4 regions of the Viridibacillus sp. d25.2 genome follow, and region 4 is predicted to be linked to each of the others. Evidence: riboswitches for the same ligand, from Rfam matches in the RefSeq annotation. Region 4 holds a riboswitch; each other region holds the start of a gene.
What was found. A riboswitch is a leader RNA that binds a small molecule or an ion and turns the genes downstream of it on or off. The one in region 4 is predicted to bind cobalamin.
Positions count from the first base shown of each region.

Region 1: another riboswitch for cobalamin. It lies ahead of ACZLO7_RS12325 (FecCD family ABC transporter permease); the one in region 4 lies ahead of ACZLO7_RS20165 (ABC transporter substrate-binding protein).
Region 2: another riboswitch for cobalamin. It lies ahead of ACZLO7_RS12660 (Ig-like domain-containing protein); the one in region 4 lies ahead of ACZLO7_RS20165 (ABC transporter substrate-binding protein).
Region 3: another riboswitch for cobalamin. It lies ahead of nikA (nickel ABC transporter substrate-binding protein); the one in region 4 lies ahead of ACZLO7_RS20165 (ABC transporter substrate-binding protein).

Region 1 is NZ_CM196652.1:2,454,859-2,458,502, reverse strand. Features, by position in the region: gene ACZLO7_RS12335 (ABC transporter substrate-binding protein) at 1-426, opposite strand, end outside; gene ACZLO7_RS12330 (ABC transporter ATP-binding protein) at 454-1,221, opposite strand; gene ACZLO7_RS12325 (FecCD family ABC transporter permease) at 1,218-2,297, opposite strand; cobalamin riboswitch at 2,495-2,685, opposite strand; gene ACZLO7_RS12320 (hypothetical protein) at 2,924-3,127, shown strand; gene ACZLO7_RS12315 (hypothetical protein) at 3,249-3,644, opposite strand, start outside.
Region 2 is NZ_CM196652.1:2,526,257-2,529,900, forward strand. Features, by position in the region: gene ACZLO7_RS12655 (DUF4430 domain-containing protein) at 1-682, opposite strand, end outside; gene ACZLO7_RS12660 (Ig-like domain-containing protein) at 757-2,577, opposite strand; cobalamin riboswitch at 2,772-2,964, opposite strand; gene ACZLO7_RS12665 (transcriptional regulator) at 3,341-3,499, opposite strand; gene panF (sodium/pantothenate symporter) at 3,623-3,644, opposite strand, start outside.
Region 3 is NZ_CM196652.1:3,082,549-3,086,192, forward strand. Features, by position in the region: gene nikB (nickel ABC transporter permease) at 1-236, opposite strand, end outside; gene nikA (nickel ABC transporter substrate-binding protein) at 276-1,898, opposite strand; cobalamin riboswitch at 2,056-2,242, opposite strand; gene ACZLO7_RS15190 (oleate hydratase) at 2,590-3,644, shown strand, end outside.
Region 4 is NZ_CM196652.1:4,114,014-4,117,657, forward strand. Features, by position in the region: gene ACZLO7_RS20155 (bifunctional ABC transporter ATP-binding protein/adenosylcobinamide amidohydrolase) at 1-872, opposite strand, end outside; gene ACZLO7_RS20160 (FecCD family ABC transporter permease) at 875-1,870, opposite strand; gene ACZLO7_RS20165 (ABC transporter substrate-binding protein) at 1,867-2,814, opposite strand; cobalamin riboswitch at 2,944-3,132, opposite strand; gene argS (arginine--tRNA ligase) at 3,456-3,644, opposite strand, start outside.

The sequences.
Region 1 (3,644 bases), 1.7 Mb from region 4:
CTCTTCAACAGTTCCTAATGATTGTTCTGTGAATGCACTTCTCCAGCCTGCATAAGCAAAGTCAGGCTCTACTCCAAAGAACACTTCTTTGGATGGGTATTCCTTCGCAAGCACTGGAATGTCCTCATAAGCTTCCTTAAACTCTGGTAAAATTTCGTCGTCTAAATAAGCTGTACCTACCATTGAATCTTGTAATCCTAAAGCAAGCATAATTTCCGTTGCATGCTGATTAAGCGTAACCGCACGTTTTGGAGCTTCTGTATAGGTAAACTTATGATCCATATTCGTGATAATTAATTCCCTGTTTTCACTTACATTCTTCTGTTTGATATCTTCCCTTTTAGAAGATTTCTCCGAGTTACTACACGCAGCCAACATTATTACTAGTAAACTAATAATGATCCATAATTTTCTATACCTAGTCATATTATTCTCCTCAAATCTATGTTGTTTTTAAATATGGTTTAAAAAAATGATATGTGTTTTATGTGTAATAGGATGAATCATTATTTCTGTTTCAACACCAAACACTTCTCGAATTAGCACAGTCGTTAATACGGTTTCAGGAGTTCCTGAACTGACAACCTTTCCATTTTGAATTACATATAAATAATCACAAAACATAGCTGCTAAGTTTAAATCGTGTATGGCAGCAAATATAGTAACATCCAGTTTTTTAACGAGGTCCAACAATTGCAGTTGGTGATGTATGTCTAAATGATTGGTAGGCTCATCCAAAACAATCAAGTTTGCTTCTTGAGCAAGAGCCCTTGCAATAAGAACTCGCTGCTTCTCTCCTCCTGATAAGCTCATGAAGCTTCTTTCTTTCAAGGTATTCATTCCAACACGTCTTAAAGAGGTTTCGACAATCATACGGTCTTCTTGGGTATCAGTCTGAAAGAGCCGCTTATGAGGATGGCGCCCCATCCAAACCATTTCTTGTACGCTAAAATCGAAGGTCAAAGAAGTTTCTTGACTAACAACTGACATTTCTTTCGCTGTTTGTTTTGGTGAAAGTTCGTATAAATTTTGTTCATCTAAATGAACTAATCCGGAATGAGGTTTTAATATTCGACAAGCTGTTTTTAAGAGAGTTGATTTCCCACTGCCATTTGGTCCAATAAGCCCTACAAATTGCTTCGCTTTAATTTGAATGGAAATATCCTCGATTATCATTGTATCTTGTATTGAATACGCAACATCCTTCAAAGTTAATCTCATTTAGTTCTACCTCCAAACGAATATGAGCTCCGACGTAAAAGCCAGATAAAGAATGGCCCACCGCATAATGCAGTAACAACTCCTATTGGAAGCTCTTGAGGAGCAAGTAACATTCGAGCACATACATCAGACCAAATGACAAGAATCATTCCTATTAAAATACTGAATGGTAATACTCGTTTATGATCCGTTCCAATGAGTAAACGTACAACATGGGGAACAACCAATCCAATAAATCCTATAGAACCACTTACAGCTACAACAGTACCAGTAAGAAGTGACGACACAATTATTAGTATTTTTCGAAAAGAGTCAATATTTACGCCAAGTGTTGCGGCTGCTTCTTCTCCCATTAATAAAATATTTAATGAGTGGGCATTGAACAGCAGATAAATTGTACCAACAAATACGACAACTGTTGGAATCATTATATACTCCCATTTGGCTCCTGCTAAACTACCCATCATCCAAAACATTGCACCGCGAATTCCGGATTCTTTTGGAGCGAGCGTAACAATGAAATTCGTTACAGCCGACATAATCATCGAAATAGCCACACCTGCTAGTAAGAGTCTAGTCGTTTCAATTCTCCCGCCTACTTGAGCTAAAAAATATACGGCTACCATTGCGATAATAGCACCAGTAAATGCACCTAAAGATAGCGCGTATTGACCAAAAACTGGTAGCGTCCCAAATAGGATAACGAGCGTTGCCGCAACTGATGAACCAGAAGATATGCCAAGAATATAAGGATCTGCAAGTGAATTCCGTACTAAAGCTTGAATAACTACACCAACTACAGATAATCCAGCGCCTACTATAGCACCAAGTAAGACTCGAGGTAAACGAATGTCCCAAATAATTCTTTCTTGTGCTTGGGTCCATTTTACATCTATGTAATCACCGAAAATAGGAAGGTGAGATAGAGCGATTTTCCAAACAGTTATAGGTGACATCTTAACTGGTCCTAGAGTCAGGGCAAATGTAACAGATAATACAAGGGCACAAAAAAGCAGAAGTAACAACAATAGAAAACGACGCTTTGCCTTTCTCTCATTCAACTGCTCGTCCGTAATATTATCTTTATTTCCTTTTTTCAACGAGTGAACTGGCAATACTTGTTCCAATAAAAAAATCCTCCTCCAAAAAATACAAAAAAGCCCTATTCCTTGTGACAAAGAATAGGACTACGAGTATCGGTTTAAAGACATAGCAGTAGTACAATAAATTAGTCTTTTAATCTCTCGAACACCTCTCCTCTCAGCGAAGGTAATTTGGTGGAACACACTAGGTAGGTCTCCTGGCTTCCATATCATCATCTTCTTTCGTCTTCCCTGATTGATACAATCAAGTGACATCATGAAAGAGAACTCCTTGGTTACAGTGGCGCGACCACTCGGGATTTACACCCGATTCCCTGTTACCCTTTGCTTACACAAAGGCACCCAGTGGCATAATTATTAAATTTGCAACTCAAATATTATGGTAGTATAGTTAGAATATTTTTACAAGTAAAATATTATTCTGTTTTTTTAACATATTAAATTGTATATAAAAGTATTTGATAGAATTATATAAATTCTAGCTAATCTGAAGAAATATTCAAATAACTAAAAGTCTGGTCATAAACATAGGTACTACTTTCAATTTCATCAAACGTATAAAATAAAACAATTGAGGAGAAAAGGGGCACGAATTCCTTATGAATGAACTAATAGTAAACATTAAAGAATTAGCAATATTACTATTGTTCCTATCAACAATCGCTTACTCTAGACAACTAAAGAAGACTAGGTGGGAAAGAAAGCTTACTTTCTACGAGATAATAATGTATATAATAGCTACAATTGCCATTCTTCTTTATGGATTTAGTTTTTTTCTATATTTGCTTGGTACAACAGATTAAAGAAACTTAATACAATTAGTGAGAGTATACAATGCTACTTTAAATACATATTTCAGTAAAATGATTAACAAGCTAAACAGGCGTTTATTCATTTATCTATGAATGTATAAACGCCTTCTCTTTATTCAGTTTGATTGTTTTCTAATTTCACTTCGACAGGTAATTGAAGTGCTTGTGTGTTTTTAGTAAAAAAAAGGTTTACTCCATTATCTATTTGAATATAATCTTGTATTCTTACATTCTTGTTTATTTTTATAGATTCATCTGAAAGTGATATCCCCCATATGATACTCTCACCATTTTCTAATTCATGATAAATCCACTCTATTGGATCACCCTCGTGGTCCTTCCACTTCCAAACTTCATAATTCATGCTTCCGTTATAATGAAGTACTCCATCTTCAAAGTAAAAGATACTAATTGTTTTGAGTTGTGAATCCGAATAAAAAAAAGTCTTCCCATTTTTGATTTTCAGAGATTGGATTAGCTCACCGCTTTCTATCTTCGTATCAAGTGC
Region 2 (3,644 bases), 1.6 Mb from region 4:
TTGCACGTTTTAAAATAGCCCAAACCGTTTCGTCTTTACTTAAGATTTCATATTTTGTTGACTTTAAAATCACGCCGGTTTTTGGTACATATTTTTCACTTTGTAATGCTGGTTTTAACATATCCCAATGTGTTAGCAAAGTTGCAGCACTAATTGAAATCGTTACGTACTCTTTTTTATCTTCACTTTCTTTATTAGTATTACTTGGTTTTTGTGCAATGTTATTATTTCCAGGTTTTTTATCTTTGTCATGATTTTGAGCTTTAGATGGAGCTTTATCCTTAGACAATTCTGGCTTGTTTGATCGTTTTTCTTTATTTGAACTAGTCGAAGTGTCCTTACTAGGTGTTTTCGCAGTTGATGTTGAGTCAGTTTTATGTGTATTAGTTGGTTGCTCTTTTTTCTGGGCTACCTCTTTGTTAGTTGTCTTTTCATCTTGCTTTGTATCATTTTTTTCATCTTCTTTGTTACTTGGTTTATCAGTATCTTTTGTTGAATCCTTTTGTACCTCTTCCTTTGTTGATTCTTCTCCAGTGCCTTCTACTTTAGTATCACTTGAACCTTTAACACTTTGTTCTTGCTCAGTTTGATTATTATACTCTTCAACGGATTGAATTTTACAACCAGTGATAATGATTAATGAGAGTATCATCATAAACCATAAAGGTATTATTTTTTTCATAATGCGCACCTCTTCTTAAAGATGGGAATAGGGTGCTAGAGATAGTCTCTAACACCCTTCCTTTTTCTTACAAATTATTTTGTTTTTACAGTTACTTTTGTAGATATACTTTTATTACCTGCTTTGTTTTTTGCATAGACAGTTAATTTAGTATTGGCTTTTTGATTTTTGATTTTCACCGTAAATTGACCTTTACTATTAACTGTTCCTTTACCGATTAACGTTTTACCTTTTAGTACATACACTAGTGCACTTTTTTCAGCTGTACCAGTTACTTCGCTAGTTGATTTTGTTACTTTTTTAACTGATGGTGCTTTAGGAGCCGTTTTATCAGCTACTTTTAATGTGTATGCTGCACTTTTATTTTTAGCTGCGTCTGTTACATAAATTTTCAATGTTGAATTAGCTTTTTGTTTTTTGATTGTTAATGAGTACGTGCCTTTAGACGTCGCAGTTGTTGATGTAAGTGATTTAGAACCATTATAAATCGTAACTTTCGCGCCTGCTTCAGCTTTACCTTTTACGATTGTTGTTTGATCACTTACTTTGTTAGCTGTAGCTACTGCTGGTGCTGTGATGTCTTTAACAATTGTTGTAGCATTGTTACTTCTTACACCATCTGCATTTTCAGCGATTGCAATAATATTGCTACCAACTGTTTGATTTTTAATCGTAACTGAGAATTTCCCTTTAGCATCTGCTTTAGCTTTATTCAATAGATTATTGTTATTGTAAATATAAACAGTGGCATTGGCTGTTGATTTTCCTCTTACAACAGTTTCGCTATCACCAACAGCTTCAATTACAGGAGCAGCAATATCAACTGTGTAGAATTTAATAGATTCTGCAGCATCTGACATATTGTAAATGCTGTTTTTGCCTTCTTCTAAGCGTTCATATGCACCAAGTGCACGTAAACCTTGATCAGAAGACATTAAATTAGGGATTTTTAAAGATAAACCGCTTTTCAAACCACCTGTAGTACTATCTACAAAACTCACTAGGTTTGAAACAGCCCAGTGTCCATCACCTTTGATGAAACGTGGGTCAGTTTTTGGATTCGTTTTATTTGATGTTAGGTTAATGATGAATTGAGACACTGTTTCTGGACTATCACCTTTTGCCCACTCAGAGTAGAATCCACCTTGTTTGCCTAATTCTTTCCCTAAATACTCATTAGCTTTTTCAACCGCTGCTTTTACTTTGTCATCCTTTGTATAAGGGGCTAAGGCAGTAGCAGTCATTGATGTTGTGTCTTTATCAGAACCCCATTTTAGATCCCAAGCAAATGAGCCATCCTCAAGTTGGTCTTTTACTAAATCATTCACTAATTGTGTTCTAGTAATTTTAGAATATTTCGCTTCAGTAGATAAATCATAGTTTTTTGTATCAATAGCATATAGTAAATGGAATTTGTTTCCGTTCGTTAATTTTCCAGCTTGTTCAGTAGCCAAATATGTATCATACATTAATTTTACTAAATCATATCCACCCACATTACGTGGATCTTTGTTAATGGATGTTAAAGCTATAATAACTTTTGAATATTTACCAACGTCTTCTGAAATTTTACCCTTTTTACTATTCACTTCTTTAACAAGGTTATTATAGTACGTTTCATAATATTTCGAAGGTACTGGCACACTAGCACGAGCAAAATCTGTCACATAGTCTTCATCACCAAACGATGGATTAGGTACTTGTTGTAGTAAAAATGCTGCAGTTGAATTTAGAACATTTTTATAGCTGACATCTTTTGCTTTTATTTGAACTGTTGCAGATGTATTTTCAGCAGCGTTAGCTGTCGATAATTCTCCTGGAAGTTGTGATAAAGCTAATAAACTTGCCATCCCGATAGGTGCTATCCATTTTCTAACCCATTTACTTGTGTACATGTTGAAATCCCTCACTTCTTTTTTTATTAAATATTAGTAGTTTTTACTTCAAAAGGATATCGATTTGTATAAAAGGGCAAAAAAATATCCCTTTACACAATGTAAAGAGAACTTGGACGGCGAAAAACCAGAAAAAATGTACAATGAGATACAAAAAAAGGCTTTCGATGCTCCATATCTCCCCCTCGAAGAATTGAAACTACATTATAAAAGCAGGTCTCCTGGCTTGTGTATCTCCTTACTCTTGTTCCTTCCCAACACATTTAACTTGCGCCAGTGGTTTGCAACAATTTCATCCACACTTACAGTAGCGGGGCTGCACCGGATTTTAACCGATTTCCCTTTTAGCTTATGATGAACATAAGCACTTTTATAAGAAAATATTTAATTGTCTATTAATCTAAAGTATTTCATAAAAGGTTTGGAATGTAAATTGATTTTTTATATTTTAGTAAAATTCAGATTTTTCCTTTTAAAATAGGCTCTGTTTAATTTGATTATTGATTTTCTTCAAAATTAATAATCAATTCGAATACGTTGATTTTAGTAGAGAATATATAAGGATTGCCCCCTGTATACTTTTGCATCTGTACATAACACAGTTAAGGGGTTATATATTCCTGTTCGAATTTTAAACGAATGTTCGAAATAGCCAAATATCTATAGTGTTATTAAACAGTAAATAGTGGCTTAATAAGATAAACACAATAAAACCCTACCTGTTATAAACAACTGGTAGGGTTTTTATAAAATTCCTATGGCATCAGACTTCGTAATCATCGCTTCCCTTCGTATGTTGGTTAAATGCGTTTAACTGCTCTACTGTTAAGTTTCTCACGTAAAGATAATAATTCATCGACTCCATACCATAATTTTCACAAGCTAGACAATACGTTTCATAGCCTTCTCTATACATCTCCATGTAACTACCCCCTGTTATATAACAATCTAGTTATTTTAAATTATTATATAACAGTTAGAGTTATCTGTCAATTAGGTAGAAAAAAACACCAAACTATACTTCTGAAAGTTTGGTGTTTCCATTTTAAATAATCAATGAGTTAGCC
Region 3 (3,644 bases), 1.0 Mb from region 4:
TCCAGTTGAACTACATTTCCTAACCATTCTAGATACTGGATATATAAAGGTTTATTTAAACCTAGCTCAAGTCGAAGAGCAGCTACAGCCTCATCAGTAGGCGGAATATTCGATAACCTTAAATAAGCTACTGCTGGATCTCCAGGAATTAAGTGCAGTAAGATAAAAGTAATAATTGAGATACCTAATAATATTGGAACTAGACTTGCAAAACGCTTAACTATAAACCAACTCATGTAGTACTCCTTAAGTTGTCGTTATTAATAATCCTTGCTTCATTCAACATCTATTGTAGTTAAAGGTACCTCTGCTTCCTGAGGCAAAAAATCTAATCCTTTAATATTTTTATGATAAACCGCTACATTAGATTGATAAGATATCGGTAAGTACACGGCTTGCTCATGCAAAGTTGATAAAATATCGGTATACAACATTTTTCTTTCTTTTTCATCTGTAGTTAAAAGCACTTTCTTAATCTTCTCGTCTATTTCTTTCTTCTCTGGTAACCCCAATAAAGCAGTATAATCTGGACCACCATTTTCTGAATCTGTTGTAATTGAAGCTAAGTAAGAATGTGGATCAAAAGGTACGGCCCATGTTGATGTAAATAATACGTCGTAATTACCTTGGAATGCCGTTTTCCAGAAAGCATTCGTTTCCTGACTATTCAACTTAATATCAATTCCTAATTTTCTAAAATCGCCTTGTACAAATTCTGCGATCGACTTTTGGATATTATCTGTACTATTAAAAAGGAATTCTAGCTGTAGTTCTTTTCCGTCTTTTTCTCTAAACGGTTTACCCTCTATTTTTTTCCACCCTGCTTCATCTAATAACTGCTCTGCTTTTGCTGTGTCATGCTCATATGGATCTATGTCAATTTTTGTGTAATCCAATACAGGCGGGAACAATGTATCTGCTTTTTTTTCCAGACCATAAAAAATATTATCGATAACAGCCTGTTTATCAAATGCATAGTTAAGCGCTAAACGTACTTTATGGTCTTTAGTTGCCTCTTTATTTGTGTTAAAAAGCAGCGTTCTTGTAGCTGTAGGATCTGACAACTTAGTTTCATATTTCCCTGTATCCTTTAAAAATTGAAATGAATCTTGACTTATGACCCCATTACCAAAAATAAAATCAAGTTCATTTTTCTCAAATGCTAATACTCTAGATTCTCCGTCAGTAATGACTTTAACAACAACCTTATCTACTTTTGGTTTAGTACCCCAGTACTTTTCATTTCTATCGAATACTGCATATTCATTTTTCTTATATTCGCTAAGTACCCATGGGCCTGTACCAATTTGAGATTTAAGACCATCCTTAAATGTATCTTGGCTGTCAGGAAAAGCAGCTTCTCCAACAAATCTTAAAGGTCTTATGTATGTTAATTCTTGTAAAGTTGGATAATAAGAATTGTTCAAAGTAAGCTTAAAAGTGTATTCATCCACTACTGCTGTATCTTTGATTTGGTTAATTAACTCTACCCATTCATGTTGTTTATGATTATTTAAAATCGTATCAAAATTCTTCTTAACGATTGCCGCATTAAATTTCGAGCCATCAGAAAACGCTACATCTTTTCTCAGATGAAATACATATTCTTTGCCGTCTTTTGAAATATCCCAGCTCTTTGCTAACCAAGGTTGAATTTCCCCACCCTTCCCGTAATTCACAAGTGACTCATATACCATTGCCTGTGAAAAAAACTCATTTGGAAAATATGTATGTGGATTTAAATCGCCTATATCTCCGGTCATAGAAAATGTAACAACTTTCTCATTATCTTTAGGTGAAGTATTTTCTGAACCCTTAGGAGTATTGCTGCAACCCATTACGGACAATAATAATAGTACAAAGAAAAGGCTTAATAGTTTTGATCGTTTGAATAACATGTCTTTTCTCACCTTCAATTATAAAATTTTACTACGCATAAAATATTGGCATGCAAAAAAGCATTCCTAACCCGATAAAAAAGGTCAGCAATGCTTATAGTTTCAGAACAAATTTGTCTCCTAGCACTCTAACACCTCCCTATCTCCCGTAGGTTTATCAGCATTTTTAGAACAGGCAGGTCTTCTGACTTAGGTTCATCGCCTCCATGCGTCTTCCCGGATATTATCCAGTGACTAACTTGCATGAGACTCACCCTTACAGCGGCGGGACCATGTCGGATTTCCACCGACTTCCCTATTAAGTATTCGTTATAAACGAACACACCTATTCCAATACTATATGTAATTTTTTGTGCAAAATAAAAAAGTTTTCCTAATATAAAGTATATTCGTTATTACAACTTAAAGCTATATCAATTTTAAGTCTTAATTTTATTCAAAAGATTTACAACAAATTAGCACGTTTTGTTGCAGTTACACATACCGTTGCTGGCTGTAAATCCCCCTACTAAAAGATATCGATAAATAATTTAATAAAAATGCAATGAATTGTTATGTCAAATGAGATGGATATGTATATCTACAGTTTAACTTTAAAATTGAATATTTTGTTAATTCTTTCCCTATCTTACCGTTATCATGTAAATTTATGGTATTCTATATCGGAATAATAATTTATGGAGGCGGTATTATGTATTACAGTAATGGTAATTATGAAGCTTTCGCACGTCCTAAAAAACCTAAGGGTGTTGATGAGAAGTCAGCGTATCTTATTGGTTCGGGGCTAGCCTCACTTTCAGCCGCATGTTTTTTAATTCGTGATGGCCAAATGAAAGGAGAAAATATTCATATTCTCGAAGAGTTAGATATCTCAGGAGGTAGTCTTGATGGTATTCTAAATCCGACAAGAGGTTTTATTATTCGTGGTGGTCGAGAAATGGAAGATCATTTTGAATGCTTATGGGATTTATTTCGTTCAATCCCATCTTTAGAAATTGAAAATGCTTCTGTTTTAGATGAGTTTTATTGGTTAAATAAAGAAGATCCTAATTATTCTAAATGTAGATTGATTGAAAAAAGAGGAGAAAGACTTGAGGATGATGGAAAATTTACATTATCTGATAAATCATCTGAAGAAATGATTAAATTATTTTTTACTCCTGAAGAGAAATTAGAGGATAAAAAAATTACGGATGTTTTCTCTGAAGAATTCTTTGAATCGAATTTTTGGCTATATTGGTCCACGATGTTTGCTTTTGAAAAATGGCATTCTGCAATGGAAATGCGTCGTTACATTGTACGTTTTATTCATCATATTGGTGGATTACCTGATTTATCTGCTTTGAAATTTACAAAGTATAACCAGTATGAATCTTTAGTGCTTCCTATGATTAAATATTTAGAAAGCCATAATGTTGATTTCCAATTTAATACTGTTGTAGAGAATGTTTTAGTTGATAAAGTTGGAGACAAAAAGGTTGCTCATACTCTAGTGTTAAAACAAAATGGTGAGAAAAAGAATATTGAGCTAACAGAAAATGAATTAGTATTTGTTACAAATGGTAGTATTACGGAGAGTACAACATACGGCGATAATAATACGCCAGCCCCTATAAGTACTGATTTAGGTGGAAGCTGGTCACTTTGGAAAAACATCGCTTCTCAAGACTTTGAGTTTGGTAGACCAGAAAAGTTCTGCGATGATCTTCCAGAAGAAAGTTGGTTTGTTTCAGCAACACTAACTAC
Region 4 (3,644 bases):
GTCTTTAAAGGAAATTCCGTACGAAGTTCAACAAATTCATCTCTTACTTTGAATTGTTCTTTAGTCACTACATATGATTCACGTTCATCAATACTGGTTGGCATTAGTGTAACTTGTGGCTTTGGCAATTCTGGATGCGGATAGCTTGAAACGCGTGTATTATATACTTCTAAAATTTGTTGTTCTTTCAACACTTCATGTGGTTCACCAATAGCCTTTACATGCCCATTCTCCATTAACAACAGCTGATCACAATATAGTGAAGCTAAATTCATATCATGAAAAACAGAGATAACTGTTAAGCCATTTTGTACTGCTTCAAGACGAATCATATCTAGTAGTTGGCGTTGATGTGCAATATCTAAATGATTCGTTGGTTCATCTAAAAGTAAGATACCGGCTTGCTGAGCTAGTGCTTGGGCTACAAATGTACGTTGTTGCTCCCCACCTGATAAAAACTCGAGATTTGTATGTTCATAGTAATCCACACCGGTTTGCTTCATAGCTTTTTTTACTGCGTTTTCATCTTGTTCTGACCATGTTGAAAACCAACTATTTTGATGTGGATAGCGACCTAAAGCTATCGTCTCACGTACTGTATGTGAAAAGGAATGGGCATGAAGCTGAGGTAATACAGCCATTTTGCGCGCAAATTCCTTCGGTGAGAAGTTTTTAATGTTTTGTTCCTCGATAAGTACTTGACCAGTTGTTGAAGGCAAGATACCACTAATCACTTTTAATAACGTGGATTTACCACTACCATTCGGTCCTAATACACCAAGAATTTCACCCTTCTTCACGGTAAACGAAACGTCTTGTACTATTGGCCTGGTAGCATCATAGCCTCCAGTAACATGTTCTACAGTAAGCATAATTACGCACCTTTCGTTCTTCTTTGTCGGAAAAAGATATATGAAAATACTGGCGCTCCAATAAATGCGGTAATAACACCAATTGGCAACTCTGTTGGTGCAATAATCGTTCGAGCAAATAAATCACAAACAATTAGTAAGGATGCTCCATTTAAAAACGATAACGGTAACAAATGACGGTGATCTGCACCAAATAAAAGACGTGTCATATGTGGTACAACAAGTCCTACAAAACCAATTGTGCCAGACACCGCTACTGCAGCACCTGTTAACATAGATCCACCAATTAGTATGAGCATTTTACTTTTCTTCACATCAACACCAAGATACTTCGCACGTTCTTCTCCAAATAACATAGCATTTAATTCACGCCGGTTTAGCCATAATAAAAATGATCCGATGAGTACAAATGGCCACACCATTTTGACATATGGCCATCCACGCATTGAAACGCTACCCATAAGCCACCCAATGATTTGGCGTAACTCGTCTCCTGTTAATGCGATTAATAAGGAAATAACCGAACCCAAAAATGAACTAACAATTATACCTGTTAAAATCAATGTTTCCATCTTCAACGTACGATCGACTAAACGTGCAAAAGCCATTACACCCATCATCGCCAATAAGGCCCCTAGCATGCTGAAGGCTGGTAATGTATATATACCTAAAATAGGGGTCGAAATGCCGAAAAAGAGCGTCACCACAGCACCTACTGAGGCACCGGATGACACTCCTAACGTATACGGATCGGCGAGAGGATTCTTCAGCAATCCTTGGAAAGCAGCACCCGCAATTGCCAGTGAGGCTCCTACTAAACCTGCAAGCACAACACGCGGCATGCGTATTTTCCATAATATATTCGTCGCTGTTGGATCCGCTGCCGTATTCCATAACGTACTAATTGGTACTTTAACAGAACCAATTGATACACCTAGCCAAATGCTAACAATTAAAATCACAAAGGCTATGGTGTATCCTATAATGGTTTTCTTCACTCAAAAGCCTCTGGATATACTGCTTTTGCAATGCCCTCTAAGCCTTCAGCAAGACGAGGACCAGTTCGGCTTGTTAAGTTCACATCAACTTGAACAACTGCATCATTTTTTACAGCTGTAATACTATCGAAGCCTTGACGTTTTTTCACCTTTTCAACAATACCTTTTACATAGTTATAATTCACAATAATTGTATCTGGATTACGTTTTACAATTTCTTCAGGACTAATTTTTGGCCAACCTGTTAGATCTGCTGTAACGTTTTTAATATTAGCTAAGTCAAACATTTCTTGCATAAATGTATCTTTACCAACAGTGTAAATATCAGGTTCATCTTGTATTTCGACAAATGCTGTTTTTTGTTTTACGTCTTTTACTTTTGCTTGTACTTCTTTTACTTTTGCTTTCATATCATCAGTAATCTTCTTAGCCTCATCCGCTTTACCAGTAATGTGGCCTATTTGTTCAATTGTTTTATACGTTTCTTCAAAATTCACAGCGTTTTTTACAACAAAAACTTTCAATCCAGCATCACGTAATTGTTGGAGATCTGCTTCTGAAAGTGTTTCGTGTGCGAAAACAACGTCTGGATTTAAGCTAATAATTTTCTCAGCATCAAATTTCACACCGCCAATTTTTTCTTTTTTCGTTGCAGCTTCTGGGTAATCATCATTATCAGATACAGCTGTAATTTCCTTATCTAAACCTAATGCGAAAAGAATTTCTGTATTACTTGGTACCAAAGTAATAATGCTCTTTGGTGCTTCTGTAAATTTCACATCATTACCAAGTGCATCTGTCTCTGTTAATGGGTACCCTGCTACCTGTTGCTCTGTCGCTGACTCACTATTTTCCTTTTTCTTCGTATCTTCCGTTTGGCCACAGCCTACTAATACGCCTAGTGCTAAAAAGAACACTAAACAAAATTGCCATATTTTCTTCATTTGCATTTCCTCCTTGTTCATAAAAAAAATCTCTCGTTTTACGACGAGAGATACGATGACAGTGAATATATACATAGCAGTACTCATACTGCACTTTTACTGACACCATTTCTATCCGCGTAGTTCTAATTGGTAGTCTCCATGTTGGTAGGTCTCCTGGCTCGTGATTACAGCTTACCGCGCCTTCCCAAAGCCTATGCTTCAGTGGCAAATTACGACTTGCTCACACTTACAGTGGCGGGACCGCGTCGGATTTCCACCGACTTCCCTTTTCTCTTCACATAATCTAAGTAAAGAACCAACATGTATCACAATATACAATTTTTTTTATTACATCGTGTTCAATTATACAGAAAATTAAATACTTGTCCAAGTTGTTTCAAATAGGATTGGTGGAATTAGGAGAACTCCCTACTTGAAGTTGACTATTATTTTTGTTTTTTATTATTTATTTTAAAAGTAAAAGTGAATTGAATGATTTCAGCTATTTTATCCTTAATTTGAGCAATTTCATTTTTGCCTTAATCCTTTATTTAAATAAAAAGACTATTCCTCACAGAAATAGTAAGGAATAGTCTAATTTGAAAGCGTCAATTAACCCCCTACAGCATTTGCTGCATAAGAAGATAAATGGGCTTCAATTACATTTTTTCAGGTGCCGATACGCCAATTAGTTTTAGTGCATTTGCGATTGTTGTACGTACTGCTGTGATTAGAGCTAAACGAGCTTCTGAGCGCTCTTTGTTGTCAGCATCTAATACTTTTTCAGCATTGTAGAAGCTGTGGAAAGTTGCAGCTAGTTCTTGAATGTAGTTAGTAATACGGTGTGG